Regions from separate parts of the Streptomyces sp. NPDC057623 genome, predicted to be linked through region 2. Evidence: riboswitches for the same ligand, from Rfam matches in the RefSeq annotation. Region 2 holds a riboswitch; each other region holds the start of a gene.

Region 1 (5,558 bases), on a different contig from region 2:
ACGCGCATCGAGAAGGGCTGGGCCATGCGCACCAGGGCGTCGTAGATCGACGCGTCGCCGTGCGGGTGCAACTTACCCATGACCTCGCCGACGACGCGGGCGCACTTCACATAGCCGCGGTCGGGGCGCAGACCCATCTCGTTCATCTGGTAGACGATGCGGCGGTGCACCGGCTTGAGGCCGTCGCGGGCGTCCGGCAGGGCCCGGGAGTAGATGACCGAGTACGCGTACTCGAGGAAGGAGCCCTGCATCTCGTCGACGACGTCGATGTCGAGGATCTTCTCCTCGTACGAGTCGTCGGGCGGCGGGTTCTTCGTGCTGCGGCGGGCCATCGCTGCCGGCTCCTCTGGTTCTGGTCGCTCGAGCGTTTGCGGTATCTGACGCGGACCATTGTGGACCGCGGCACTGACAACCACCGACCAGGACCCGATGTTGGGCTCCGGCCCGGCGTCGGAGAAGTGTCGCCGACGCCCGGCCCTCCCCGCGACACAGGGGGCGGACGCGGCGCGAACCGTCCTGACCCGGACCACGCTTGCGGCCGGCGGGACCGAAGGCAAGTGTGCGCCGCGAGACCGTTCACTCGGCGGAGTGACCGCCGGGCACAGTCCCAGGTCGTGGGGAGGACGGGCCCGTGCCGGCGCCGCGTGCGTGGCCGGAGCTTGCGCGGCCGGCCCCGCTCGACGGGGTCGCGGGACGGGACGGCGAGCCGGGCCCGAGCGCCGTTCCCCGCGGCGCCCGCGGCCCGTGATCACCTTTGTCCGGGCACGGCGTTCTGACCGGGAACTTCGCCGACCCTTCGGACGCTGCATACAGTGGCAGGAGCTTGAGCCGAACTGCTCGGCAAACGCAGCGCACGCGACCGGAAGGACACCTAGCCCATGGGTCACACGGCCACACCGGAGGCACAATCCGGCGGCCTCACCGCGACGGAGCACCGCCTGGCCAACGGCCTGCGCGTGGTGCTCTCCGAGGATCACCTCACACCGGTCGCCGCGGTCTGCCTCTGGTACGACGTCGGCTCCCGTCACGAGGTCAAGGGCCGTACCGGACTCGCCCACCTCTTCGAGCACCTGATGTTCCAGGGATCGAGCAGCGTGAAGGGCACGGGCCACTTCGAGCTCGTCCAGGGCGCGGGCGGCTCGCCGAACGGCACCACCAGCTTCGAGCGCACCAACTACTTCGAGACCATGCCCGCCCACCAGCTGGAGCTCGCGCTGTGGCTGGAGGCCGACCGTATGGGCAGCCTCCTGGTGGCGCTCGACGAGGAGGGCCTGGAGAACCAGCGCGACGTCGTCAAGAACGAGCGCCGCCAGCGCTACGACAACGTCCCCTACGGCACGGCGTTCGAGAAGCTGACCGCCCTGTCGTACCCCGACGGACACCCCTACCACCACACGCCGATCGGCTCGATGGCCGACCTGGACGCGGCCAGCCTGGAGGACGCCCGCGCGTTCTTCCGCACCTACTACGCGCCCAACAACGCCGTCCTGTCCATCGTCGGCGACATCGACCCGGAGCAGACCCTCGCCTGGGTCGAGAAGTACTTCGGTTCCATCCAGGCTCACGACGGCAAGCCCGAGCCGCGCGACGGCGCACTGCCCGAAACCATCGGCGAGCAGCTGCGCGAGGTCGTCGAGGAGAACGTTCCCGCGCGCGCGATGATGGCGGCCTACCGGCTCCCGATGGACGGCACACGCGAGTGCGACGCGGCCGACCTGGCGCTGACCGTCCTCGGCGGCGGTGAGTCCTCCCGTCTCTACAACCGGCTCGTGCGGCGCGACCGTACGGCCGTGGCGGCCGGGTTCGGCCTGCTGCGCCTGGCCGGGGCGCCCTCCCTGGGCTGGCTGGACGTGAAGACCTCCGGCGATGTCGAGGTCCCCGTCATCGAGGCGGCCGTCGACGAGGAGCTCGCCCGCTTCGCGGCGGACGGCCCGACCGCCGAGGAGATGGAGCGCGCGCAGGCCCAGCTGGAGCGCGAGTGGCTGGACCGGCTCGGCACCGTCGCTGGCCGCGCCGACGAACTGTGCCGGTACGCCGTCCTGTTCGGCGACCCGCAGCTCGCCTTCACCGCCGTGCAGCGCGTCCTCGCCGTCACCGCCGAGGAGGTCCAGGAGGTCGCCAAGGCCCGCCTGCGTCCCGACAACCGCGCGGTGCTCGTGTACGAGCCGGTCGCCGACGAGGCCGAGGACGCCCAAGCCCCCGCCACCGACGAGAACGAGGAGTCGGCGCAGTGACCGAGCTCGCCAGCATGGAGTTCCACCCGCAGCCACAGGCCGGCGAGGCCCGGCCCTGGGCGTTCCCTGCGCCCGAGCGCGGCAAGCTGGACAACGGCCTGACGGTCCTGCGCTGCCACCGCCCCGGCCAGCAGGTCATCGCCGTCGAGGTGCTCCTGGACACGCCCCTGGACGCCGAGCCGAAGGGCTTGGACGGCATCGCCACGATCATGGCGCGCGCCCTCTCCGAGGGCACCGACAAGCACACCGCCGAGGAGTTCGCGGCCGAGTTGGAGCGTTGCGGCGCCACGCTCGACGCGTACGCCGACCACCCCGGCATCCGCGTCAGCCTCGAGGTGCCCGTCTCCCGTCTGCCGAAGGCGCTGGGGCTGCTCGCCGACGCCCTCAGGGCGCCCGCGTTCGAGGACGCCGAGGTCGAGCGCCTGGTGCGCAACCGGCTCGACGAGATCCCGCACGAGCTGGCCAACCCCTCGCGCCGCGCCGCCAAGGAGCTCTCCAAGGAGCTGTTCCCGGCGACCTCGCGCATGTCGCGCCCGCGTCAGGGCACCGAGGACACGGTCACGGGCATCGACTCGGCGGGCGTACGCGCCTTCTACGAGCGGCACGTGCGCCCCGTCACCTCCACCGTCGTGGTCGTCGGCGACCTCACCGGCGTCGACCTCGACGCCCTGCTCGGCGACACCCTGGGCGCCTGGACCGGCTCCCCGGCCCAGCCCCGCCCGGTCCCGCCGGTGACCGCGGACGACACCGGCCGCGTCGTCATCGTGGACCGCCCCGGCGCCGTGCAGACGCAGCTGCTGATCGGCCGTATCGGCCCCGACCGGCACGACCGCGTGTGGCCCGCGCAGGTGCTCGGCACCTACTGCCTCGGCGGCACCCTCACCTCCCGCCTGGACAAGGTCCTGCGCGAGGAGAAGGGCTACACCTACGGTGTGCGCGCGTTCGGGCAGGTCATGCGCTCCGCTCCGGACGGCACGGGCGCGGCGATGCTCGCCATCAGCGGCTCCGTCGACACCCCGAACACCGGTCCGGCGCTGGACGACCTCTGGAAGGTCCTGCGCGGGGTCGCCGGTGAAGGGCTCACCGACGCCGAGCGGGACTTCGCCGTGCAGAACCTCGTCGGGGTGGCCCCGCTGAAGTACGAGACCGCCGCCTCCGTGGCGAACACGCTGGCCGACCAGGTCGAGCAGCACCTGCCCGACGACTACCAGGCGAAGCTGTACCAGCAGCTCGCCGCGACCGGCACCGTCGAGGCCACCGCGGCGGCCGTGAGCGCCTTCCCGGTGGACCGCCTGGTGACGATCCTCGTCGGCGACGCGGCCGCGATCCGGGAGCCCGTCGAGGCCCTCGGCATCGGCGAAGTCACCGTCGTGGCAGCCGAGTAGAGGGCCGGGCACAGGACCGAGCAGAGGACCGAGTAGAGGACGACACCGCGCCGGGCGACGGCACGCGTGCGTGAGGGGCCCTGGTGACTTCGAAGTCACCAGGGCCCCTTTATGCCCGAATTGAGGGAAAGGTTGCCTGTCTGGCCTGTGGGATGCGCTACAAAATCCGCGATCCGTTTGGGGATTGAAAGTGGTGCCGCTTAGCGTCTTCCGGGCTGTCCGTCAGGCAGTGCGCCGCGCCCGCGGCACCGGACAGCCATCGCCGAGTCCCCGTACGGCGCGAGCCAGGGGAGCCGGGGACCCGCCCGTAGTCCCTGGGGTGAATCGGACGCCCGCGCAGCCGCGAGGGGGTCCGTAGGAGACCTTCCTGCTCCGAACCCGTCAGCTAACCCGGTAGGCGAGAAGGAAGGAAAGGACCAGCCACTACATGGCGTTCACCTGCGCCACCGGGAAGAACCGCGCCTCCGGGAAGCATCGTCGTCCCGGCCGGTTCGAGCGCACCACCGCCCGCGCGGCGGGCGTCGCCGCTCTCACCGCCACCGGCGTCATAGGCACCCTGGCCGCCCCGGCTCTCGCCGCCGAACCCGCCGTCGAGCAGACCGGTCTCATACCCGTCATCACCGTCGACGACACGCTCGCCGAGCAGATCGACGCCCAGGCCGCCGCCCAGAAGCAGGCCGCCCAGGAGGCCGCGGCCAGGAAGCAGGCCGCCGAGGAGGCCGCCCGCAAGCAGGCCGCCGAGAAGGCCAAGCAGGAGCGCGAGGCCAAGGAGCGCGCCGCCCGCGAGGCCGAGCGCAAGCGCCTGCTGTCCTACGTCGCCCCGATCTCAGGTTCGTACGTCTCCACCGGCTACAAGTCCGGCGGGGCCGTCTGGTCCTCCGGCAGCCACACCGGCGTCGACTTCCACGCCGCCAGCGGCACCTCCGTCCACGCGGTCGGCTCCGGCACCGTCGTGGAGGCCGGCTGGGGCGGGTCGTACGGCAACAACATCGTGATCAGGATGAACGACGGCACGTACACCCAGTACGGCCACCTGTCGTCCATCGGCGTCTCGGTGGGCCAGACCGTCACCCCCGGCCAGCAGATCGGCCTGTCCGGCGCCACCGGCAACGTCACCGGACCGCACCTGCACTTCGAGGCCCGCACGACGGCCGAGTACGGCTCCGACATCGACCCCGTCGCCTACCTGCGCTCGCACGGCGTGAACGTCTGACGTCCCCACCGCGTCTCCCCGAGGCCCCGCCTCTCAGCGGTCCGCCTCCCCGAGGCACTGCTTCCCCGAAGCCCCGGCTCCCGTGCCGGGGCTTTCGGCGTTTCCGGGACGATCGACTGTCCAAAAAATATCCATGGATTCCGGCCCGCCGTCGGAAATTCCGTCCGGTTGCAATAGAGTCACCGGGAACACGTCATTCGTCGACGTTTCACGGGGATTAAGGCGGAGGTCGGTCATGCGTATTCCGGCGCACTCGGTATGCACCGCGATCCGGGACGACATCGTCGCCGGCGTCTACGAGCGCGGCGGCCGGCTCACCGAGGAACTCCTCGCGCGGCGCTACGGCGTCTCCCGCGTCCCCGTCCGGGAGGCCCTGCGCACCCTGGAGGCGGAGGGCTTCGTGGTGACCCGGCGGCACGCGGGCGCGTGCGTCGCCGAACCGACCGAGCAGGAGGCCGCCGACCTGCTGGAGATGCGCACGCTCCTGGAGCCGCTCGGTGCCGCCCGGGCCGCCCAGCGGCGCACCGAGGCCCATCTGAAAGTCCTGCGCGGCCTGGTCAGGCTGGGCCAGGAGCGGGCCAGGAGGGGAAACAGCGAGGATCTGCGCTCGCTGGGCAGCTGGTTCCACGAGACGCTGGCCCAGGCCTCCGGCAGCCCCGCGCTGGCCTCGACGCTGACCCAGCTGCGTCACAAGATCGCCTGGATGTACGCCGTGGAGGCGCCGGC
Region 2 (5,558 bases):
GGCGGTGGGGGCCGGCGGCGCTCGCCGCACCCGCGGGAACCAGCGCTCCCAGGGCGGCGCCCGCGGCCAGGGTTCCGAATGCTCTGCGCGTGGTCGACACGGATGGGCTCCTTCGCTGGGGCGATGACATAGAAAGCGCTTGCACCGACTGGACGGAGATCACTCTCCCCCCATCGCCCCCACTCTGTCGACACCCGCGAACACACCGAAGGCCGGACCCGGGGATCGGGGTCCGGCCTTCGGTTGCGTGTCAGGCAGGTGGCTGTCGCGGGGCCGCCGTCAGCCGATGGCGACGCCCTTCGAACGGAGGTAGGCGACCGGGTCCAGGTCCGAGCCGTAGTCCGGCGTGGTCCGGATCTCGAAGTGGAGGTGGGGGCCGGTGACGTTGCCGGTCGCGCCGGAGAGGCCTATCTGCTGGCCCGCGGTCACGGTCTGGCCGCTCGAGACGGAGAGGGAGGACAGGTGGGCGTACTGCGCGTAGTAGCCGTCGGCGAGCTGGATGACGACCTGGTTGCCGTACGCGCCGCCCCAGCCGGCCGAGACGACGGTGCCCGCGCCGACCGCCTTCAGCGGGGTGCCGGTGGCGGCGGAGAAGTCGACACCGGTGTGGTAGCCGCTCGACCACATGCTGCCCGCCACCTTGTACGCGGTGCCGACGGCGGCGCCGTCGACAGGGGCGGAGAAGCCGCTGGACGTGCCGGCGTCCTCGGCACTCTCGGTGGTCGTGGCGGTCTTCGACGCGGCGGACTTCGAGGCGGCCGCGTCGGAGGGCGACTTGGAAGGCGCGGAGGAGGAAGACGAGGGGGAGGACGACGACTTGGGAGTGCTCGCCGTCGCCTTCTTGCCGCCGATCGAGAGCTTCAGGCCGGGGTGGATCAGCGACGGGTCGTCGCCGACGGCCTCGCGGTTGTCGGCGTAGAGCTGCTTCCAGCCACCGCTGACGTTCTGGTCGTCGGCGATCTTCGAAAGGTAATCGCCGACCTTCACCGAATAGGTCCGCAGACCGGCCTTCTTCTCGGTGTCCTTCTTGTCGACCGCCTTCTTCTCGGCGACCGGAAGGGACTGAACGGCCTTTTCCGAAACGGACTGCGAGGGAGCGGCGTGGGCGCCGGTGGCACCGATGAGCGGGAGAGCGAGAGCGGCTCCACCGGTTCCGGCGACGGCGATGGAGCGAGTGAAGCGCAGGGACTTCGGGCGGCGGTGCTTACCCTTCGCGGGCATGGCGAATTCCTCTCCGGCGCCTGCGAGGTGAGCTGTCGGGTTCGGGCTGGAGATGCCCGGTCGCGTGGGGACGCGACTTGACCCCAAGCCTGTTCCGGAGACCGGAACAGGCGGTTGTACCTGTGGGTCCCCCGCTCCTGCCGTACACGGGTGAGTTTGCGCGGGATCCGGTCGGCGGCAGGATTCGGCGTCCGTCCGGATTGGTGGCGAACGTAAGCGAGGAAGACGCAAGGGAACAAGTGAGGGGTTCCGCCCGAATGCGTTCCTGTTGATCCCTTGTGGGAATTACCCGTCACCCTGCGTGAATTATCAGGCGTCGTCCGACTCAAAACCCCTTGAAAAGCACCTTAATTACATGAACATGACGGGCGACGCACCGTCACGGATATGACGCTCCTCACGTGACACTGCTCCACCTTCCTTTACTCCAGAGCGAGTTGGAATGAAGGCACCAATTCGGACAGAAACCCTAGATGCGACGCAGCCGGATAACCGTCGCATCAAGGTCGCCCCGCAAACCGACACGAAGTCCATGATGTCCCAGTACGGCGCCTCGGTGAATTTCGCCCGTTTCAAGGCATTCATACGCTGCCGTCGGGTCCAGGGCGCGCAGCCGCAGCGTCGGGACGGGCTCGCCGTAGCGCTGCGCCTGGAGCCAGGCGAGGACGACCGTCTCGTCCCCGAGCACGTACTGCACCGCGCTGAGCCCGCCCCGCGGAGCCCGCAGCCGGTAGAGGTCGCCCCGCTGCACCAGGGGCCGGATCTCCTTGTAGAGGGTCACCCACTCCCGCGCCTCGGCGAGCTCCTCCTCGGTCCACCGGGCGAGGTCGCCACCGACCCCGAGCACCCCGGCCATGGCGCTCACGAACCGGAAGCGCAGGGAGCTGGCGCGGTGGTTGAGCATGGCGTTCGGGCTGTCGGTGACCCAGGCGGCCATGGCCCGGGCCGGGTGGATCTGACTGAAGCCGTGCTGGATGGCGAGCCGGTCGAGCGGGTCGGTGTTGTCCGAGGTCCACACCTGGTCCGTCCGGCCCAGCACACCGAGGTCGATCCGTCCGCCGCCGCCCGAGCAGGACTCGAAGGCCACGCCCGGGTGGGCCGCGCGCAGCCGGTCCAGCAGGCCGTACAGGGCGCGCACGTGGTCGACCCACAGGCGCTGCGGGTACGGCTCACCGGGCCAGCCCGCGTCGGTGAAGCAGCGGTTGAAGTCCCACTTCACATAGTCGATCGGGGCACTGGAGAGGAGTCCGTCGAGCCGCTCCCACAGGTACTCCTGGACGTCCTCGCGCGCGAGGTTCAGTACGAGTTGATTGCGGAATTCCGTCCGGTTTCGTCCCGATTGATACTGAACCCAGTCTGGATGGGCTCGATACAACTCACTGTCCGGATTGACCATTTCCGGTTCGACCCAGATGCCGAACTGCATGCCGAGCGCGTGCACGTACTCGGCGAGCGGCTTGAGACCGGCGGGAAACCGGTCGGGGTTCGGTGTCCAGTCGCCGAGCCCGGCCCGGTCGCTGGTGCGGGTCCCGAACCATCCGTCGTCGACCACGAACAGCTCCACGCCGATGGCCGCGGCCCGCCGCGCGAGCACACTCTGCTGCTCCTCGGAGATGTCGAACTCCGTCGCCTCCCAGGAGTTGAACAGCACCGGCCGGTCCTGGTCGGCGTTCGGGATCACATACCCGCGCTGGTAGGCGTGCCAGGCGCGACTCGCCCCGCCGAAGCCGCCGTCGCTCCACAGGCCCGCGAAGACGGGCGTGGTGAAGGACTCCCCCGCCGCCAGCCGCAGCAGGCCCGAGTCGTCGTGTCCGGCGCCGCCCGTGACCTGCACGCGCGCGTCCGGGAGTTGGGCGACGGCGATGCGCCAGGACCCGGACCAGCCCAGGGCGCAGCCGTAGACCTCGCCGCGCTCCTCGGTGGCGTCCGTGTCGAGCGCGACCCAGGGCAGGTGCTGGTGCCCGGTGTGCCCGCGGCGGCTGCCGATGACCTGCTCACCGTAGGTGAGAGGGGAGCGCGCCAGCCGGGACTCGGCACCCCAGCGGCCGTGCAGCTGGGACAGCCGCCAGTCCTCCCGGCCGGGCAGCGTCCAGGTCGCGGAGTCGGCGCGCAGCAGCTCCAGGACGGGTCCCTGGTTGTCCAGGGTCACCCAGCGCTCCACGACGTCCCCGCGCATCCGGTAGTGCAGGGTGACGGTCAGCCCGTCGTCAGCGAAGCGCAACCGCAGCTCGTCACCCCCGACCTCGTACCGCTCGAAACCCCACTCGGTGCCGCGGCGCTCCCCGGTGCGCACGGACAGGGCCGGCCGGACGAAGCGGGGGCCGCCCTCGACCGGATACTCCTCGCGCCCGTCGAGCGGGGACTCGAAGGGCCAGTACTCCGGCAGCGGGCCAACGGCGAGGGCCTCGGCGTCGGCGAGCGCGATCCGCGGCCCCCAGTGGAGGTGCAGCAGCTCGTCGCCGTCGGTCAGGTGGACGGCGTAACTGCTGGTGGGCCCGGAGAGGAGCCACGTACGGCCGTTGTCGGAGATCTCCAGCATCAAGCCCTCACAGAGACGAACAGGTGCGATCAAGTACCAACATCATCAAGGCCCGCGGCGTCCCGGGGCAACGCCTGTGGACAACTCATTGCCCCAGGAAGCCATGTCGTATGGTCGAGAGCGCACCCCGTCGGCCGCATAGCCGAGCCATGCCGCCGGGGCCGACTGGGAGGAGCCCCCGTGACGCAGCAGATCCCGTCGACCGAGCCCGAACTGGCCGGAGTTCGCAATTTCCGCGATGTGGGCGGGCTACCGACGGTGGACGGACGGCGGGTGCGGCACGGGGTCCTGTTCCGCAGCGGTCACCTCGCGCACGCGACCGAGGACGACGCGGCCTTCCTCGGCTCCCTCGGGCTGCACACGATCTTCGACTTCCGCAACGCGGCCGATCAGAAGCTCGAAGGGGCCGATGTGGAGCTGCCGGGGGTGCGCAATGTGAACCTGCCGCTGTCCGACCCCGCGGACGGCGCGGAGTTCTGGAAGATGGTCCGCGACGGCGACCTCGACCAGTTGCGGGAGATCCTGGCGGACGGCAAGGGCGCGGGCCGGATGATCGCCTCCTACCGCATGATCATCAAGGAGCGCACCGCCGAGCACTCCCAGGTGCTGCACGCGCTCGCGCAGGACAGCGTCCCCGCCCTGATGCACTGCGCGGCCGGCAAGGACCGCGCCGGCCTGTCCATCGCGGTGACACTGCTCGCCCTCGGCGTCGAGCGCGAGGCGATCATCGTCGACTACCTGGAGTCCAACGCCAAGCACCGCCGCTACAAGGTGCGCCGCAGCGGCAGCGACGCGTCGGCGTACTCACCCGAGGTCATGGAGCTGCTCAGCCCGCTGTTCGACGCCCGGGGCGAGTATCTGGCGGCGGCCTTCGAGACGATCGACGAGACATGGGGCGGCGTCGACACCTACCTGGAGCAGGGTCTGCGGGTCACCCCGGAGCTCCGGGAGCGCCTGCGGGATCGGCTGCTCGACTGACCCCGGACGCCACCACGCGCCCGTGCCTACTTCGCGCCCACCTCGAACAGCAGGTAGAGGAAGCCCGCGAAGACGTGCCCCACCGCGATGTAGATGATGAGCCGCACCCACAGGGCACGCGGGAACTTCTCCTCCGTGTCGCTCATGGCGTCTCTCCAGGGGTGGGGCCCAGGCACAGCGTGGCCGTGGGGCTCTGCAGCAGGGTTTGGACGAAGAGCAGCTCGACCCCGCCCGGGTCCTGGGCGGCGATGCGGTGCGGGGTGAGCGAGTCGAAGTGCGCGCTGTCGCCGGGCGCGAGCCGGTGGGTGGTGTCCCCGAGCCGCAGCCGCAGCCGGCCGTCGAGGACGTAGAGCCACTCCTCCCCGGGGTGCACCCGCACGATGTCGCCCTGCGAGCCGTACGGCACATGGACCCGCAGGGCCTGCATCCCGCGTCCGGAGGCACCGGCCTGCCAGTACGTCCAGCCGCCGGCCGCGGTCGGTTCCATGTCGGCCGCGCGCACCACGGCGTCCCGGTCGGCGACCGTCTCGCCGAGCAGCTCGGAGACCGTCGTACCGTAGATACGCGCGAGCGCGAGCAGCATCGGCAGCGAGGGCTGGCGCTGTCCGGTCTCCAGTCGGGAGAGGTGCGCGGGCGACAGCCCGGCCGAGCGGGCCGCGGCCTCCAGGGTGAGCGAGGCGCGGCGGCGCAGCGCGCGCAGCTGTGGCGCGACGGCGGGCAGGACTTCGTCCGGCCCGGTCGTCGACTCGGCGAAGGGACCGGCACCGGGCCCGGCCTCGGGCTCGTTCTCGGGCCCCGGCCCGACATCGGGGGAGCTCAT
Region 3 (5,558 bases), on a different contig from region 2:
TCGAGAGGTACGCGGGACGCGGGCGTCGGCGCGGAGGGACGTGAATCGAGTTCGAGCATGAGAAAGGCGGACCCCCGTGGAAACGACTTGTACTCACCGCTTGTACTAAGTGGTGAGTACAAGATGCGCCCTCCCGGGGTTTTGTGTCAACCGCTTGATACAACCTGCCCGGTGACCTCGCCCAGCCCCACCCGCACCCCACCCGGCCCGGGAGCCCAGGCGGACAGGGTCACCACGTCGCCGTCCTCCAGGAACGTCCGCTTTCCGTCGGGGAGTTCGAGAGGGTCTCGGCCGTTCCACGTCAGCTCCAGCAGGGAGCCGCGCTCGCGCTCGGTGGGACCGCTCACCGTGCCCGAGCCGTACAGGTCGCCGGTGCGCAGGGAGGCGCCGTTCACGGTCATGTGGGCGAGTTGCTGGGCGGCCGTCCAGTACATGGTGGAGAAGGGGGGCTCGGAGACCACGTGGCCGTTGACGGCCACGGAGATGCGCAGGTCGTAGCCGCCGGGTTCGGCTTCGGAGCCCGAGTCGTCGAGGTACGGCAGCAGGGAGTGTGTCCGCTCCGGTGCGGCCACCCGCGCCTCCTCGAGCGCGTCCAGCGGGGTGATCCACGCCGACACCGACGTGGCGAAGGACTTGCCGAGGAACGGGCCGAGAGGGACGTACTCCCAGGCCTGGATGTCGCGTGCCGACCAGTCGTTGAGGAGGCACAGGCCGAAGACGTGCTCCCGGAAGTCGCCCAGCGCCACCGGCTCGCCCATCGCCGACGGCGTCCCGACCACGAAGCCGACCTCGGCCTCGATGTCGAGGCGGACCGACGGGCCGAAGACCGGAGCCGGGTCGGCGGGAGCCTTTCGCTGGCCCGACGGGCGTACGACATCCGTACCGGACACGACGACCGTGCCGGAGCGTCCGTGGTAACCGATCGGCAGATGCTTCCAGTTGGGGGTCAGGGAGTCCGCGGCGTCGGGGCGGAAGATCTGGCCGACGTTACGGGCGTGGTTCTCGGAGGCGTAGAAGTCGACGTAGTCCGCGACCTCGAAGGGGAGGTGCAGAGTCACCGAGGACAGGGGGTGGAACAGGTCCGCGACGGCCGCCTGGTGCGCCGGAACCGTCACCCACGCCGTCAGGGCGCGGCGCACGTCCGACCAGGCGGTGGGGCCCGCGGCGAGCAGCGGGTTCAGGGAGTCCTGGGCGAGCAGTGGGGCATACGGCGAGCCGAGTGCGTGGGCCGCCTTGCCCGCGTCGAGGACGTGGTCGCCGAGCCGGACGCCGACCCGGCGCGCGGAGTCCGAGCCGGGAAGGGAGAAGACGCCGTACGGAAGGTTGTGCGTGCCGAAGGGGTCGCCCTCGGGGAGATCGAAGGGGGGCATGGGGTGCTGCCTCACTCTCATACGCTCCGTGCCATGTGGTCGGGCCACACGTTACGGGTGAGGTGCCGGTCTTGGGCAGTGCCGAGCTCGCGTCGCCGGGCCGGTGAATCACCAGGTCGCGGTACCCGGCCGAGACTCGGGCGCCTCCGACGCGATGCGCTGACGCGGCCGCCGGACCACGGGGGAGTGAAATCGCAACAACCGGAAGGAAGTTGCGCAGGCTGAAACAGAATCCGAACCGGAACAGGTGTCAACACATGTGAACACAGCAGCCGTCCGGTTCACGTCGAGTCGATGGGGCTTCCTGTCCGTATTCTCTGATCATGGCCCCACCCATCGCATATTCACTCATCGCCACTGACCTGGACGGGACGCTGCTCCGAGGCGACGACACGCTCTCCGACCGCTCCCTCGACGCGCTCGCGCAGGTCGCGGCGGCCGGTGCCCAGCACCTCGTCGTGACAGGACGGCCGGCGCCCAGAGTGCGGCCGCTCCTCGACGTCCTGGGCAGCCGGGGGCTCGCGGTGTGCGGACAGGGCGCGCAGTTGTACGACGCCGGCGCGGACCGTCTGCTGTGGTCCGTCACCCTGGACCGGGAGTTGGCGGAGACCGCGCTCGGCAAGATCGAGGCCGAGGTCGGGGAGGTGTACGCGGCCGTCGACCAGGACGGCGTCGACGGGCTCACGCTCATCGAACCCGGGTACCTGATGCCCCACCCCACCCTGCCCGCCGTACGCGTCCAGTACCGCGACGACCTGTGGTGCGAGCCGATCAGCAAGGTGCTGCTGCGCCATCCCACCCTGTCCGACGACGAGTTGGCTGCGACGGCGCGATCGGTCGTCGGTTCCCTCGCGACGGTCACCATGTCCGGGCCCGGGACCGTCGAACTCCAGCCATGCGGCATCACCAAGGCGACCGGTCTCGCGCTCGCCGCCGAGCACCTCGGCCTCGGCGCGCACGAGACCATCGCCTTCGGGGACATGCCCAACGACATCCCCATGTTCGACTGGGCCGGCCGCGGGGTGGCGATGGCCAATGCCCACCCCGAACTCAAGGCGGTCGCCGACGAGGTCACCCTCTCGAACGAGGACGACGGCATCGCCGTCGTCCTCGAGAGACTGTTCGCGGGCAGTTTCGCCGATCTCGCCTAGTAGGGCCCGTTGACGTTGTCGATCGAGCCGTAGCGCGCGGCCGCGTAGTTGCACGCGGCCGCGATGTTCGCGACCGGGTTGAAGGGGTCGTACACCGTCCCCGGCACGTGGTAGGCCGCGAAGGTGGGGTCGATGACCTGGAGGAGGCCCTTGGACGGGGTGCCCGCCGCGGCGTTGGAGTCCCAGTTGTTGATGGCCTGCGGGTTGCCCGACGACTCGCGCATGATGTTGCGGTGAATGCCCTCGTACGATCCCGGAATTCCGTTCTGTCCCATGATGTCCAGGGCGTTGCGGATCCAGCCGTCGAGGTTGTCCGGGAACGTCTTCACCGACGACTGGGTGGCCTGGGCGACGGCGGACTTCTTGGCGGGCGCGGGCGCCTTCTCGGCCGTCTTGGTCGGCGTGGCGGCCGTCTTGGTCGCCCGGACCTTCAGGTCGACGCCCGGGTGGATGAGCCGGGGGTTGTCGCCGATGGTCGCGCGGTTGTCCTTGTAGAGCTGCTTCCAGCCGCCCTGCGCGTCATACCGATCCGCGATGCCGTAGAGCGAATCGCCCTTTTTCGTGGTGTACGTAATGGTCTTGTCCTTCGCCACGGAGGGCGCGGACCGGGGTGCCGCCTGGGCGGCGCTGGGGGCCTGGGCCGGCTGGGCGGCGCTCGCGGTGGTGGCGCTCAGCAGCGGGAGCGCGAGGGCGGCGGTGCCGGTGCCGGCCATGGCGACACGGCGGGTGAGCGGACTGGTGCTGGGGCGGCGGTGCTTGCCTCGGGACATGGCGCTGTTCCTCTCCGGCGCCTGCGAGGTGAGCTGTCGGGTTCGGGCGGGAGATGCCCGGCCGCGCCGCCGTGCGGCGTCGCGACTTCACCCCTAGCCGTCCGGTGCGCCATCAAGGCGTCCGGTCCGGCGGCCTACCTGGGTCCCCCGCTCCTGCCGTACGTGTGTGAGTTCCGTGGGTGGATGACTCGGGCGGCGGCAGGATTCGGCGTCCGCCCGACTGAGCGGGAACGTATGCGAGAGCACATGTCCGGAACAAGTGCCGTGGTCACCTGACGTGCCGGTTGACCATGGTCTGGTGGGTATGGGGTACTTGATCCTTTGCGGTTGCCAAGCCTCAACTTGCGTGTGAGGCAAGGGGAGACGAGGGGGTGCCGGGCGGTGCGGGCGGCCGGGCGGGCGTGACCCAAGTCACTGGCATCCACAAGAGCGGCAAATCGGGCAATGAATCCAACTCGCCTTTATCCGGCTGTCCGTGGAGTCCGTTTCTCCCATGTGCGGTGGAAAAGTACCTCTTCGCCCTCCAGGCAGACGACCTCGTTGGAGACGACGAAGTCATGCCGGTCACAGCTGATCTCCGAGCGCGTCCGCACCGTCGCGTCCCATGCCTGCTCCGGGCGGTGCAGACGGATCGACCACTCCGATCGGGTGCGGGCCGACAAGGGGTCCGACTCGTTGATCGTGTACGTCTCCAGCGCGTCCTCGGTGAACTCCAGACCGTCGGGGTACACGCGCGTGCCGCCGTACCGAGGGTCGACCTCCAGGCGCCACTCGCCCTTGGCCACGTCCCGCACGACCAGCCGCTCGGGGCGCGGCTCGTCCAGCGTGACGGGGGAGTTCACGCCGAGCGGCTCCGCCTGTTCCGGTTCCTCGAAGGTGATCGCCGTGCCGTTTGCCGTGCCCTCCGCCACGTCGTCCACCGTTTCGTCCAACGCACGCGCGCGTACCGGAAGTTCCAGGGAGCTTCCCGCCGGTTCCAGGCCGAAGCCCGCCGCCGAGTCCGGCTGGGGCCAGATCCACGGCCAGTACGCGGAGGAGACCGCGAGGCGGATGCGGTGACCGGGCGGGAAGGCGTGGCCGATGCCGTTCAGCTCGAAGGTCACGTCCTGGGTGGCGCCCGGCTCCCACGGCACCGCACGATCGCGGCCATGGCGGGCGGACAGGTTCAGCACGCCCCGCGTCACCAGGGTCGAGGCACCGTCCGGCGCCACGTCGCAGAGCCGGGCGACGACCTGCCCGCGCGGCACCTCCGACGTCAGCCGCAGCCGCACCCTCGGCCGCCCCAGCACCCAGGTCTCCTCGCCCACTTCGAACTCGAAGCACGCCGAGCGCGCGTCCTCCTCCCGCTGGTCGGGCGGCAGGTCGGCGTCGTTGCCGAACGGGAAGAAGCGTCCGGCGTCGATGCCGGTGTGCATGGGAGAGCGCACCAGGACGGGGGCGCCCTGGAAGGCGTACGTCACCGCGCGCACATGGGGAGAGGGCCAGGCCGGCTCGCCGACCCAGCGGCCGGGCAGCGTGGGGTACACCGTGGCCGGCGGGTGGGAGTCGCTGACGTAGGAGCGCAGCAGGGGCTCGGACATGACGCCGGTGTCCTCGTCCTTCAGCCAGTGGTCCCACCAGCGCAGCGTCTCCTGGAGAAAGCCGATGGCCGGGCCCGGCGGCAGGCCGCGGTCGGGGTACTGGTGCGACCAGGGGCCGATCAGGCCGCGGACGCGGTCGGCGGGCAGGTGCTCGACCAGGCGCAGGACCGTGTCGCGGTACGGGTCGTGCCAGCCGCCCACCGCCAGGACGGCGGCGTCGATCGCGCCGTAGTCCTCGCAGACGCTGCCGTGACGCCAGTAGTCGTCACGGGTCTGATGGCCGAGCCAGGTGTGCAGGAACGGTTCGACGGACTCCAGCCGCCTGAGCCACATGTCCCGCCAGGCGTCGCCGATGTACAGCGGGTCCGGTGGGCGGGCGACGAAGGCGAGCATGGTCGACGCCCAGGCGTGCATATCGACGGCGAGGACGGAACCTCCCATGTAGTGCACGTCGTTGTCATAGCGATCGTCCGTCGAGCAGACCGTGACGATCGCCTTGAGCGGCTCGGGCGCGAGGGCCGCGATCTGGAGGGAGTTGAAGCCGCCCCAGGAGATGCCGAACATGCCGACTTTGCCGTTGCACCAGGGCTGGGCCGCCAGCCAGTTGACCACCTCGACCCCGTCGGCCAGTTCCGTCGCCGAGTACTCGTCCGTCGGCAGGCCCTCGCTGTTGCCGTGGCCGCGGAT

Evidence for each region. Region 2 has a riboswitch for cyclic di-AMP ahead of ACFU95_RS23665 (peptidoglycan DD-metalloendopeptidase family protein). Riboswitches for the same ligand answer to the same signal wherever they lie in the genome.
Region 1: another riboswitch for cyclic di-AMP. It lies ahead of ACFU95_RS48920 (M23 family metallopeptidase); the one in region 2 lies ahead of ACFU95_RS23665 (peptidoglycan DD-metalloendopeptidase family protein).
Region 3: another riboswitch for cyclic di-AMP. It lies ahead of ACFU95_RS01740 (transglycosylase SLT domain-containing protein); the one in region 2 lies ahead of ACFU95_RS23665 (peptidoglycan DD-metalloendopeptidase family protein).

Annotation. Positions count from the first base shown of each region.
Region 1 is NZ_JBHVGZ010000120.1:9,563-15,120, forward strand. Features, by position in the region: gene ACFU95_RS48905 (DNA topoisomerase (ATP-hydrolyzing) subunit A) at 1-332, opposite strand, end outside; gene ACFU95_RS48910 (M16 family metallopeptidase) at 879-2,234, shown strand; gene ACFU95_RS48915 (M16 family metallopeptidase) at 2,231-3,619, shown strand; cyclic di-AMP (ydaO/yuaA leader) riboswitch at 3,870-4,033, shown strand; gene ACFU95_RS48920 (M23 family metallopeptidase) at 4,047-4,832, shown strand; gene ACFU95_RS48925 (GntR family transcriptional regulator) at 5,068-5,558, shown strand, end outside.
Region 2 is NZ_JBHVGZ010000023.1:72,347-77,904, reverse strand. Features, by position in the region: gene ACFU95_RS23670 (DUF6250 domain-containing protein) at 1-100, opposite strand, end outside; gene ACFU95_RS23665 (peptidoglycan DD-metalloendopeptidase family protein) at 280-1,221, opposite strand; cyclic di-AMP (ydaO/yuaA leader) riboswitch at 1,226-1,421, opposite strand; gene ACFU95_RS23660 (alpha-galactosidase) at 1,691-3,760, opposite strand; gene ACFU95_RS23655 (tyrosine-protein phosphatase) at 3,941-4,738, shown strand; gene ACFU95_RS23650 (DUF6126 family protein) at 4,765-4,884, opposite strand; gene ACFU95_RS23645 (helix-turn-helix domain-containing protein) at 4,881-5,558, opposite strand.
Region 3 is NZ_JBHVGZ010000001.1:360,475-366,032, reverse strand. Features, by position in the region: gene ACFU95_RS01755 (hypothetical protein) at 1-59, opposite strand, end outside; gene fahA (fumarylacetoacetase) at 147-1,370, opposite strand; gene ACFU95_RS01745 (HAD family hydrolase) at 1,694-2,521, shown strand; gene ACFU95_RS01740 (transglycosylase SLT domain-containing protein) at 2,518-3,291, opposite strand; cyclic di-AMP (ydaO/yuaA leader) riboswitch at 3,297-3,480, opposite strand; gene ACFU95_RS01735 (CocE/NonD family hydrolase) at 3,753-5,558, opposite strand, start outside.